One region of the Paenibacillus sp. EPM92 genome, then DNA from elsewhere that is predicted to be linked to it. Evidence: riboswitches for the same ligand, from Rfam matches in the RefSeq annotation. Region 1 holds a riboswitch; each other region holds the start of a gene.
What was found. Region 1 has a riboswitch for cyclic di-AMP ahead of JMF85_RS12255 (C40 family peptidase). Riboswitches for the same ligand answer to the same signal wherever they lie in the genome.
Positions count from the first base shown of each region.

Region 2: another riboswitch for cyclic di-AMP. It lies ahead of JMF85_RS21560 (hypothetical protein); the one in region 1 lies ahead of JMF85_RS12255 (C40 family peptidase).
Region 3: another riboswitch for cyclic di-AMP. It lies ahead of JMF85_RS03180 (C40 family peptidase); the one in region 1 lies ahead of JMF85_RS12255 (C40 family peptidase).

Region 1 covers NZ_BCPS01000063.1:13,385-17,654, forward strand. The annotation lists gene JMF85_RS12245 (sulfatase family protein) at 1-1,130, shown strand, start outside; gene JMF85_RS12250 (formylglycine-generating enzyme family protein) at 1,162-2,118, shown strand; cyclic di-AMP (ydaO/yuaA leader) riboswitch at 2,338-2,482, shown strand; gene JMF85_RS12255 (C40 family peptidase) at 2,484-3,335, shown strand; gene JMF85_RS12260 (hypothetical protein) at 3,455-3,832, opposite strand; gene mobA (molybdenum cofactor guanylyltransferase) at 4,076-4,270, shown strand, end outside.
Region 2 covers NZ_BCPS01000082.1:99,398-103,667, forward strand. The annotation lists gene JMF85_RS21550 (diguanylate cyclase domain-containing protein) at 1-578, opposite strand, end outside; gene JMF85_RS21555 (DedA family protein) at 697-1,299, opposite strand; gene JMF85_RS21560 (hypothetical protein) at 1,380-1,724, opposite strand; cyclic di-AMP (ydaO/yuaA leader) riboswitch at 1,892-2,030, opposite strand; gene thiM (hydroxyethylthiazole kinase) at 2,100-2,912, opposite strand; gene JMF85_RS28445 (GapA-binding peptide SR1P) at 3,081-3,242, opposite strand; gene JMF85_RS21575 (zinc-binding dehydrogenase) at 3,529-4,270, opposite strand, start outside.
Region 3 covers NZ_BCPS01000019.1:27,621-31,890, reverse strand. The annotation lists gene JMF85_RS03195 (response regulator transcription factor) at 1-402, opposite strand, end outside; gene JMF85_RS03190 (response regulator transcription factor) at 446-1,162, opposite strand; gene JMF85_RS03185 (response regulator) at 1,432-1,791, shown strand; gene JMF85_RS03180 (C40 family peptidase) at 2,004-2,474, opposite strand; cyclic di-AMP (ydaO/yuaA leader) riboswitch at 2,478-2,615, opposite strand; gene JMF85_RS03175 (BlaI/MecI/CopY family transcriptional regulator) at 2,969-3,385, shown strand; gene JMF85_RS03170 (M56 family metallopeptidase) at 3,410-4,240, shown strand.

The DNA of each region.
Region 1 (4,270 bases):
CGTCCTGGACGTTTTATGCAGGCTTTAATGAAATTCATAATACCGGGAAATGCGGGATGGAATCGGCCGAGGAAGTGACGCCTGCCGTACTGAATTGGATTGAGCACAATGCCCGGAAGGACGACTGGTTTCTTTATGTGAATTATTGGGACCCCCATACGCCGTACCGGGCACCGGAAGATTTCGGAAATCCGTTTGCTGACGATCCTCTGCCTGCGTGGATTACGGAGGATGTGCTGGAAGCCCATAAGCTCAAGGTCGGACCGCATAGCGCAAGCGAAATTAATATGTACGATAATCAGACCAGCGAACAATTTCCCCGTCATCCCGGAGAAATCAAGGATATGGCAGGATTACGGAGAATGATCGACGGATACGACTGCGGCGTCCGTTATATGGACGAGCATATCGGTTCCATCTTCGCTGCTTTGGAGGCTCAAGGGGTGATGGATGATTTGGTCGTCATCATAACGGCGGATCATGGCGAGAACATGGGCGAACTTGGAATTTACGGGGAGCACGGAACCGCGGATCAGGGTACTTGCAGAATTCCGATGATTATTCGCTGGCCGGGTGTAACACAGCCCCATGTTGATCATGGTTTGCATTATCATCTGGATCTGAATCCAACGCTTGCCGAGCTGCTCGGACGTAAGCCGCTGCCAAGCTGGGACGGCCAAAGCTATGCACCCGCCGTGCTGAATGGCCAGGAGGCGGGCCGCGACTACCTTGTCGTTTCACAATGTGCTCACGTTTGTCAAAGAAGCGTTCGTTTCGGGCAATGGCTCTATATCCGAACGTATCATGACGGGTACCATTTATTCAATAAAGAGATGCTGTTCGATATCGACAACGATCCTCATGAGCAAACGAATCTGGCTGCGGAGCATCGCCAAGTTTGCCGAGATGCGGTATATTATTTAAATGAATGGCATGACCACATGATGGAGACAATGCCTTTCGACGTAGATCCGCTGTGGACGGTTATGAAAGAGGGAGGACCTTATCATGCCAAAGGTTTCTTGCCGAAGTATACGCAGTGGTTGGAGCAGACAGGACGCGGTCATGCTATTTCAGAGCTGAAACGGAGACATCCTGCGGAATTCGGTCACGGCTATCCGAAGCTGTAGGGGCTCTGTTTAATCTTGGAGGATGATTGAAATGAATGCAAAAAAACCGGGCTGCTGCTCGGCCAGCAGAGAGGATTCGAGCTTACCGGATGCTCATTCCTTGCCCCTGAACATCATACCCTCGTCCAAAGATCCTAAAGAAGGCATGATTTATTTGCCCGGCGGTGAGTTTTTAATGGGAACTGCGGATCAGGAAGGGTTTGCCCAAGATGGCGAAGGCCCCGTTCGTTCGGTTCGGCTGGATCCCTTTTATATCGATCCTTATACAGTGAGCAATGCGGAATTCAAGGCATTTGTCGATGCTACCGGTTATCGCACGGAAGCGGAGATCTTTGGCTGGTCCTTTGTGTTCCACTTGTTCGTTTCCGCCGAAACTGCGCAAGGAGTGACACAAACGGTTCGGCAGACGCCCTGGTGGTGGGCCGTGAACGGTGCATGCTGGAAGTATCCGGAAGGTCCGGATTCTCACATTGATGACCGCATGGACCATCCGGTGATTCATGTTTCCTGGCATGATGCGTATGCTTATTGCCAATGGGCCGGTAAACGGCTGCCGAGCGAAGCGGAATGGGAGTATGCGGCAAGAGGCGGTCTTGTGCAAAAGCGTTATCCGTGGGGGGATGTCCTCAAACCGGATGGGGAGCATCGCTGCAATATTTGGCAGGGCAAGTTTCCGGAGAAAAATAACTGCAGCGACGGTTATGCCGGAACCGCGCCTGTCCATGCTTATAAACCGAACGATTACGGGCTGTATAATGTTTCCGGCAACGTATGGGAATGGTGCTCGGACTGGTTTAGCGCGAATCATCCGGCCGCCCCGCTAATAAACCCGCAAGGTCCGCCGACAGGTCAGGAGAAGGTGCTGCGCGGAGGCTCCTATTTGTGCCACAAATCGTATTGCAACCGGTACAGAGTCGCTGCCCGCAGTAAAAATACACCGGATAGCTCCACGGGGAATATCGGTTTTCGCTGTGCGGCCGACGCCTGATAGGGAATAAGAGCTCCTGTAGAACTCGTGACCATCCGTCGCAAGCCTTGTCTGATATGTCGAAAGCCCGAGACGGCTCTAATGAGCGGTCGCGGGCTTTTTTTTACAAAATTTAGCACAGATGTGTCAAAACCCAAAATAAAGCGAAAAGAAAGGAAATCAATGTAATTCATGGCAGTTATAAGTTTGAAGTCCATGAAACCACTATGCTACTCTAATAAAAATAATGGGCCGAATCCAGTTCAGCAGAAGATCTGGTACGGGGGATTCTTTACCATGGGGTGAATGTTCGTTAACTATCGAACTAGGGAGCAGCCTCTTCCGAATCCGTCAACTAACCTCGAAGGCCGCAGGAGGAATTTGATTTGAATCGTTTTTGCAAGAAGCTTATTTGGTCGTGCGCTTTTTCCTCGATCGGACTGCTTGCCATGTTTCATGCGGGAACAGCACAAGCTGCCGCCAATGATGTTAAAGTGCAGATTAACGACAGCCTGGTTTCCTTCCCCGAAGCACAGCCTTATATCGATAACACCAACACTTTGCAAATCCCTTTACGTGTGCTCGTTGAGAAGCTTGGTTACAAGGTTGAGTGGAGCATGGAACAAGCGCGGGTGAAAGTTACGTTAACCAACAACAACAAAACGATCGCCTTGCAAACCGGGGACCGAAAAGCTCTGGTTAATAAAAAGGTTGTCAGCATGGATGCTCCTGCGCAATTTATACAAGGCAGCGTATATCTCCCTCTACGCTTCGTATCCGAGACGTTCGGCTATAGAGTCCAGTGGGATGCGGATAACCGGATTGCTATTATTAACGAAGACGGATTATATCATGCCCCGGCTTGGTATGCGCCGAAGCCAAAACCGTCTGTCACGCAAATTGCCTATAAGTACCTGGGAGTTCCTTATGTATGGGGCGGCCGTACACCGAATGGCTTTGATTGCTCCGGATTTGTGGACTATATATACGGGCTCAACGGCATCGATTTGCCCAGAACATCCCTGGAAATGTACGAGACTGCAGGCAAGGCGGTGAGCATCCCTCAGGAGGGAGATCTTGTTTTTTTTGCGGAGAAAAACAGAACCTCCCACGTAGGGATTTATTTAGGCAATCAACAATTTATTTCAGCGACCAATTCCGGCGGCGTCTCGGTGGCAAGTTTGACAACCGGTTACTGGAGTAAAAAGTATGTAGGAGCTAAACGAGTCACGTCATAATAATCCTCAAGCTCAATCGTAGGGGCTTGCACAGAAAAGAACCTGGCCGTCGGCCAGGTTTTTCATATTGATGGGGTTCATAAGCCGGAAGCTATTCCAAGCTGCAAGCCGTTTGCACGCTAAAAACGGAATAAAACGGACCAAAAGGATACCTTCTTGGCAGCCTGATGACGTTTGGAACGGGAAATTCGGAAAGCCTCCTGGTCATCATGGAACGAATCGGGTTCATCCTTCGTCTCCGATTCCTTCAGAGCTTGTTGTTCGGCGGCTGCGGCTAACTCGATATGCGTCTGACGACATTCAAACAACTGCCGCTCCAAGTCATGAACCTGCTGAGCAAGCAGCAAGTTTTGCTGCTGCAGCTCCGTAATCAGATTATGGAGATATCGAATGGTTAGTTTCGGTTTCTTCGAAGGAGCGGGCGTCTCATGGTTTTCTCTGGGTCCGAACGGCAACAGATACTTCAACTCTTCTTCCTGGAATACCTCATTTGCCAACGTAACGGCCTCCTTTACATAGAAAATGACGGTATTGCTGCTAGTTTCATCTGCTAGTTTAATAGTACACAAGTTTTTCTAAGGAAGCTGTCGAAGCCTGCTGTCAAAAACATGGAAACCTTATCGGAGAACCGCATGGTGTGTACCGTCTTTCGGAAGTGATGCAAATCACTGCCTTTGGACAGCGGAAATGATGTAATAAGCATATAAAACAAGCCCAATGCAGAGAAGGAGTGAATGGTTATGATGTCCGGACTGATATTGGCAGGGGGGCGAAACCGGGGGGCGAACGGAGAAAACAAGGCGTTCTTCATGCTGGACAACATGACGATCGTGGAGCGTCAAATTCGTGAGATGGAAAAATGCTGTGAGGAGATCATCATCGCTACGAACGATCCGACCCCCTTCCTGCGAAAGGTAGACCGGGGGGTTCGAATC
Region 2 (4,270 bases), on a different contig from region 1:
GAAGCCGGAAGACGGGGAGCCATTCCATGTTTTAATAAATCGTTATCAAGCAGCAGAATGGAACAAACAGCCTCTGTTTGCTTCTCTACAAATTCAATAATGTGACCTAAAATATCTTGTAGCGGCCTGCCTTTGGCAACCATTTCCAGAACCACATTTTGCTCGTTCAAATGATCTTGAATTAACTTTCGTTCAGTAATGTCGCGGCCGACAACAATTAACCACTCCCGCCGACCATCCTCGGCCATAACAGGTTCTTTAATAAACTCGATAATTACGGTCGAGCCGTCGGAACGCTTGAATTTTTCTTCAAAATGAATCGTTTTGCCTCGTCTCCAGGCTTCATTGTCGGTTTCTTCGCATGTATGAAAAAACTCTTCCATATGCGGCTTAGAACGTTGAAAATCAAGATTTGTTTTCCCCTTATACGCGTCACGGTCTAACTCAAATAACTGCAGCGCAGCATCATTCGCTTCAACCCATGCCCCTTTACCGTCTTTAAAAACAATGATATCAGGCATGATTTGAATTAATGTCAGCAGGTAATCACTTGTCTTATCTTTTATATGTTCTAACATGGGCACCATCTCAGTTCCGTGAAGGTAAAATAATTACTCACATATTCGACATGAACCATCCGCATCCTCCATGCCCGTTAAAATTTTACCATTCAAAAACCACACCGTCTTTCGTCTCCTACGTCGTTCTTTCTTTATTGCGATTGAATAATTTCACAGCTGAATAAACGAGAAGACCGGCCACAATCACGGCGGCAACCGGGAACAAATACCCCTTCGCCAGCTCCCCGACCTCGTGCCAATTGGGACCAAGCTTGTACCCAAGATAAACGTATAAACTCGTTATAGGCAGCATGGCACAAAACGTAAATAACGAGAACTTCCAGACACTCATTCTGGCCATGCCGCACGGAAGCGAAACAGCGGTCCGAACCCCCGGGATAAACCGGCCCAGAAAAGCTACGCCCGCCCCATACTTATGGAAAAATCGTTCGGCCTTATCGATCTCTTTCGTCCGTATAAAAAAGAACTTGCCAAACTTTATTATCACCGGCCTCCCCCCATACTTTCCTAATGCGTATAGAGTCAAGGGTCCTGTTACCCCTCCGACTGTCCCTGCCAGAATAGCCAGCCCCAAGTTCATATCCCCTTCATAGACCCAATAACCGACGAGGGGAAGAACCAGCTCTGCCGGAACAAACTCGAACGTCAGCGCCAAAACGACGCCTATGTACGATAATTGTTTGAAATAGCCAATAAACTCCAATAATATCTGTTCCATTACTCACCTCATCTTGTTTCCTTAGCAATACGCGAAAAAAAATCGACGGTTTCAGGTCTCATACAAACAAGAACACAACATCATCGTGTTGTGTTCTTGTCCAAAACCGATTTAAACGCTTCCCATAAAGCATGACTTAATTCAATAGCCTTCGTTTCAATCATAGAGGTCTGCACGACCCATTCTCCGGAAACATGTTGAATACGGACGGAATGGTCATGTTTATTTAAGTAGCTTAACATTTGTCCGATCGTTAATAATGGAAGCGCTTTATGCTTCTCGACCCCGTTCAAGTAATAAATCATCTCTTCGTGGTCACCCATAGCTATATATTCGCCTTCTTGTGGTATCCAATGGTTTCGCAGGTATTCTTTTTGAACATCTGTCAGTTCTTGCAGGTGGGAAGAAGTAATTCGCTGGAGCATCATGATCCTCCTTACTTAAGCTATGATGTTATCATAAAAACAAAAAAGACCCGAATCCAGCCAGGATGCGCTATCATCTAGCGCTTATCGTCCTGGACTGCGACGGGTCTGGAGCACAAAAAGACCCGGATTCACGGGTCAACGATGCAAGTCTGCATACATACACAATTTGACCCATCTACTGCTGACGAGGTTAGCTGTCGGGCTCGGGAAAGATGGTTCCCTACATGGAATGATTCGCCCCAATTTCATTGGTTCCCCCGCTTTCCGGTTTCGTGTAAACCGGAAATTAAGCGTGATTTCATCATACAAAACTGCTATTCGCAAGTCAATAATCCAAAATCTTGAAATTCATTGAGAAGTTGTTCCGGTCGCTTACTCCACGCGAGTTATTTTCGCCTGCCGACGTACAACTTCGCCATCCGTCTTGTGCAGCTGATTCAGCAATTCGATCTGAAAACTGCCCGGATTGTCGGAGCCGGCGATCTGGACCGCTCGCTCTGCGGCAACCCCATAATAAGCCAATGCCGCCACAGCAGCAGCCGCTTGATCGTTCTCCACCGCAAGGAAGGCGCCGACCACCGAAGTCAGCAAGCAGCCTGTTCCGGTCACTTGGGTCAGCAGCGGCGTACCATTGCTCACCCGATACGTCGCCTCGCCGTCGCTCACATAATCGTCACGGCCTGTGACGATGACGACACAGCTCATCGCCCGCGCCGCTTGCCGGACAAGCGCAGGCACTTCCCCGGCCGCACTGCCTGCATCGTCCACGCCTTTAATGCTCCACGATTTCCCGACGACGTTAGCCACTTCCGCAGCATTGCCTCGAAGTACCGAGATCCGCAGCTCCTTCATGAGCGAACGGGCCGTTTCCGTGCGATATGCCGTCGCCCCGGCTCCCACCGGATCGAAAACAATCGGAACGCCATGCGCGTTCGCCGATTGCCCCGCGATCCGCATGGCGTGAACGATACGGTCGTCCAGCGTGCCTATATTCAAGACGAGGGCGCCGGCGATTTGCGCCATCTCTGCAACCTCTTCGTGAGCATATGCCATAACCGGCGATGCTCCTAAGGCCAGCAGGCCGTTCGCCGTGAAATTCGTTACGACTACATTCGTAATATTGTGCACGAGCGGTTTATGGATCCGCACCTTATCAAGAATATCCGCGAAATATTGAACGTTCATTACCCCATCCCCTTCTTCCGGTTACATGATACTATCTCATATCGCGGATGGTTTGCCAAGCGCTTTATACGAGCGCACAGATATAAATAAAGAAGCCCCCGCCATACACCCGCGAGAGCTTCAAATCCCGTTAGGTTTGATCATGTTGCAGAGCTTTCCCGATAGCTTTCATTGTTGGTTATTGGTGTTCTTTCTCGTTTCCAAGCAGTCCGGCTCCTGGCAATCCGAATAATACGTAGTCACCTTCTCGGAATCGAACGTGCCAATAATTTCAGCGCAATGCTTACACAAGATTACACCCAGGTCTACGCTAATCGAGGAGTTTTCCATGCATGATCCATCCTTTCTTTCATGAAGTCGGATTAGCTCGGCAGCCAAGCTGGCATTCGCCTTTTCAATAACATGTTATTCCTATTTATTATACACTATTCTTCTTATTTATGTCGTTATATTTAACGATAATCTCGAATAAAATATTTAATTCAGGTTGTAATTTCATTAAGTACACACGGAATAGCAGAAAATCTTCCTTTATTGCTCACAACTCGCCGAGTTTGACCTGCATTGCCGGCGCCCGCCAACACGACTATACCGGCAGCTGCCGGCCAACGCCGCTTTACCCGAACTTGGTGACGACATACGTTCCCGTATTTGTAAAGCTGCTCATTTCCTCGAATATGCCGTTCACCTCGGAAAGCGAAACTTCTCGCGTCACCATTTTCCCCGGCGTCAATTTCCCGTTGGATACGAGGGGCAGTACAGCATGATAGCGATGCGCCGGCATGCCGAAGCTCGTAATGAAAGAAAGTTCTTTCAGGATCATCTCATCGACCGGAATCGCGATGGCCCCCGCATCCTGCTTCGACGTCATGCCGATTTGAAGATGCCGGCCGCGCTTGCGCAAGCTTCTGATCGCGCTAACCGCCGTCTGCGACAGCCCGAGCGCGTCTACCGACACATCCGCTCCGCCTTGTGTCATTTCGTTGACGGCTGCAATCGGATCGGTCGTCCTGCTGTTGACCGTGTAAGCGGCTCCCATTTGCTTCGCCAAATCGAGGTTGGCATCGTTGATGTCCACGCCGATCACATTCGCCCCCATAGCGGAGGCGATATTGACCGCCGATAGACCTACCCCTCCGCAGCCGTAAACAACAACCCACTCGCCGGGAAGCACCTGAACCCGGTCCACGATGCCGTGGAAAGCGGTAATAAATCGGCAGCCCAGGGCCGATGCTTCGGCAAAACTGATTTCTTCGGGCAAATGGATCATATTCCGGTCAGCGACAGGAACCGCCACATATTCGGCGTAGCCGCCCTGATACGTTAAGCCGGGCATCAAGAGCGAATCGCAAAGATGG
Region 3 (4,270 bases), on a different contig from region 1:
GCCAGAGGGCTTGGGCTCCGGCCGATTACGGGCGATAGGAACTCTCCGCAAACTGGCATGAATGCGGGCCACGACGACAGCCGGATCGAACGGCTTCTCGATGTAGTCGTCGCCTCCGAGCTCGAGGCCGCGAATGATATCGCTTGAAGACGTGTTGCAGCTAATAAACACAACCGGCACTTTCGATACGCTGCGGATGCGGCGGCACAGCTCGTAACCGTCCATATCGGGCAGCACGATGTCCAGCAGAACCAAGTCGGGCGAATCCCGCTCGAAGCGCTCCAGCCCTTCGCCCCCGCTGCCTGCCTCCATGACCTGGAAGCCTTGCGGCTCTAAGTAGAGCCTGAGTATATCGCGAATGTCTTCCGTATCTTCGACGATCAAAATTTTCTCGTTCACCATGAGATGGAATCTCCTCATCGTCCGAAAGGACGGACTTTACCGGTTATTTGGGATCGAATTTATAGCCTACTCCGCGAATATTGTGAATGTAGGTCGGCCTTGTAGGGAGAGGCTCCAGCTTCTTGCGCAGATTGCTGAGATGGACAATGACCGTACGCGTATTCCCGTGACTTTCCATTCCCCAAACCGAGGCATACAGCTCTTCCAGCGTATAGACGGTCCCGGGGTTGCGTGCGAGATGGACGAGCAGCTGAAACTCTTTGGTCACAAGCGCGATCGGCTTGCCGTCCAGCAGCACTTGAAAGCGGACCGGGTCGATCTCGAGACCGGCGTATGCAATGACGCCATCCTTGGCGGGGGCACTCGCCTCCCACTTGCGATCTCTGCGAAAGATGGCGGTGCGCCGCAAGTTCGCGTGCACCCGGGCGACGAGCACCTCGGGGTCGAACGGCTTCACGATATAATCGTCGGCGCCAAGCTCTAATCCTTGAATAATGTCGCTCGAGCCGCTTCGACTGCTGATCAGCACGATGGGGGCGTTGGAATAGCTGCGGAGCTCCGCGCACGTATCCAGGCCGGCGGTTGCCGGGGGGCCGATGTCCAGCAGAATCAAATCCGGTTCGACCGCGTCGAACTGCGTAATCGCTTCTTGCATATCGGTCGCTTCGTACACGTCGAAACCGTCATCCGTAAGGGCGTTGTTAAGTAAATTGCGAATCTCGGGCTCATCCTCCACAATGAGGATCTTCCGGTTAGCCACGTGCGGATTACTCCCTTCGCTCGACTTCTGTTGTCTACGGTAAGGCCCCGGCTGCTTCTTGCGAGCGTTGCTTCTCCGGAGCTTTACGAATTTTGTTGAAATATATCGGAAAAAGGAACGAGTTAAAGCTGAATTGATCTACTTTAGTCGGATTTTAATCGGAATTAGGTCTAGAAGCCTATATAATATGAGTATATCACAAAATTGGAAAATTTGGGTTGAAAACATAGAGCGGCGTACAGCAGACTCGGACAAAAGGGGCGATTCCAATGGCTAAGGTGCTTGTCGTGGATGATGCGGCATTTATGCGTGCGATCATCGGTGGAATGTTGAAAGAACTGGGGCATGAGGTCGTCGGCGAAGCGGAGAACGGCGTTGTGGCGCTCCAGAAATATTGGATGCTGAAGCCCGATTTGGTTACCATGGACATCACCATGCCCGAAATGGACGGTATCGAGGCGCTGCGAAACATCATGAAGTACGACCGCAACGCCAAAGTGCTGATGTGCTCCGCAATGGGCCAGCAGAAGCTGGTCATCGAAGCGATCAGCCTGGGCGCGAAAGATTTTATCGTGAAGCCGATTCAGAAAGAACGCGTGATTAGCACGCTGCATCGCTTGCTCGGTTAAACCAGAAGAGCCGTTCTTCACGTCTAACGACGGGGAGAACGGCTTTTTTTTCGCTGTTTGGATCACGGCTTCGCGGCTGCGGCTCCTTCCCGGAATAAAAAGACAGAAAGCCCTGGCGGCTTGTCCCGTAATCGACCGGCACGCAGGTGCGGGATCGTCGGTTCAAGCCGAGGGCTTTCCAGACAAGTGAATCGTTTACGTCTTAGCGATGGTTACTTGGCGTCGGTCATAACCTGCCCATATTGATCATCCGAAAGGATGCGACGGGCCGTTACATAACGCTTCGCATAATAAGAATCGGTCATCTTCGTGATCACAACGCCTTCGTTCGTGGCGGAGTGATAAAATTTGCCGTCTCCTACGTATACGCCGACATGAGAGATGCCTTTGCCGTCCGTGTTGAAAAAGACAAGATCGCCGGGACGGAGGTCGTTCTTCTCCACCGTGGTGCCGAGCTGGGCTTGGCCCTTGGAGGAGTGCGGCAGGTCGACGCCGAGTTTGTCGAACACCCAAGAAGTGAAGCCGGAGCAGTCGAAGCCGTTGGTTGTTGTGCCCGCCCACTTGTAAGGAGAGCCTAAACCTTCGTTAACCGCTGCGCTTAATGGGGTTTCAGCAAATACGCTGCCTACCGAAATCGTGCAAAACAGTGCTGCGGAAAAAACAAAACTGACAAGCTTCTTCAAAGAAGTTTCCCCTTCCAGAGCCTACGAGGTTAGCTGAAGGGTTCGGTTGAAGGTTCCCTATGATCACTCTGAAGCGAGATCAATTCACCCAAAAACTGGTTCCCCCGTTTTCTGCGCGCAGAAATTCGGCAATATTTTCTGTTTTATTTTCCAAGTACAGTTATTCGAGCAAAAGTGACGATATCCTTCTTTTGTCACAAACTTGTAATAAATACAGGGATTAAAACGAAACCGGGCGGGTATACTAGATAGATTGACATTGTAAGCGGATACATACAAATGCGGATGCCGGGCCTTCCGTAATTTTTACACGTGCTTCGTGAACGATTGTCGGAACGCCTCGAAAGCTCGCGATTGCGCATACGAGGGCGGCCGATAGTATCGGTACGGTACCCAGGACCATAACACAAAGCTGTATAAGACCCGGATTCATTGAGAGGATTTGACAACGCTTTATAGCTTCACTACAATTTGTAGTGTGGGGTGCATGGCAAATGAAAATTCATAGCTTCAAGTTTTATGAGAAGGGCTTGAAACGGTTCTTCGGACCGCTGGAGTCGAAAGTGCTGGACATCCTGTGGACGCATCCGAATCAGTCCATTAAAGAAGTCCAGAAGAAGCTGGAGCAGCAGGATGAGCATTTGAACTTCAATACGGTCATGACCGTGATGAACCGCTTGGTCGACAAAGGCGTGCTCATGAAGAAACAGGCGGGTCGGGCGTCGGTGTACGAGCCGGTGCATTCAAAAGAACATTTTCTGGATATTCAATCGAGGGAAATTGCGCACGAACTGCTCGAAGATTTCGGTCCGCTGGTTGTCAATCATATGCTCGACGCGCTGGAAGAGGCCGATGCGGAGATGATCGAGAAGCTGGAACAAAAAATTAAAGACCTGAAAAAGGAAAGATAGGCCATGTGGGAAAATCGGTCTAGAATGTTATTTGCTTCTGCGTTCGTCCTTGCGCTGATCGTGTGGGTCCAGATGGGGCTATATGCGGCTCATGTTCTGTTCGGCTGGTCGCTTCGGTTCAACGTCTTTGAAATTTGCAGCAGTCTGCTGCAGGCGCTCGGCTTCGATTCGGTGACGCCGCTGCTTAGCGTGCTGGTCGCTTATACGTTCGGCTTAAGCCTCTGGATCTGGGCGAAGCAAGTCTGCTTGTCGAGGCGCGCCTACCGGAAGCTGCTCGCTTCCCGGCATGAGCGGTCGACGCAGGAGCTGAATGCCCGGTTCAGCGCGGACAAGCCTGACCTGCTGGTCGTCATGTGCGCGGAGCCGATCGCGCTGACGCTCGGATTGTTCCGGCCGAAGATCATCTTATCCACCGGATTGCTGAAGCTGCTCGATCGCGATGAGCTGGAAGCGGTCGTGTACCACGAGCAGTATCACCGGAATCATCGAGATCCGCTGAAGACGTTCTTGCTGCACCTCGCTTGTTCGGTCATGCGTTATATCCCGATTCTGCGCTGGTGTTACCATCATTATAAGATTGCGCGGGAGATATTGGCCGATCGCGAGGCGATGGCGGTCATGGGATCGCCGGCGAGCTTGGGGAGCGCCTTGTTGAAGCTGATGAAGAAGAGGGAGCGGACCGCTTCGATGGATTTCGCGTACGTCTCTTTCGCAGATACCTCGATTAACTACCGGATCCGGCAAATTCTCGATCAGCAAGGCGCGCCTTCGCTGGGACTGCCGGTAAAGCTGGCGATCGTGTCGCTGCCGGTTGTGGTTTTCCTGTCGGGTTTGTTTTTCTTGTCGCTGCTTTAAGTTGAAGCCGTGGCGTTTGAGCGAGTCATA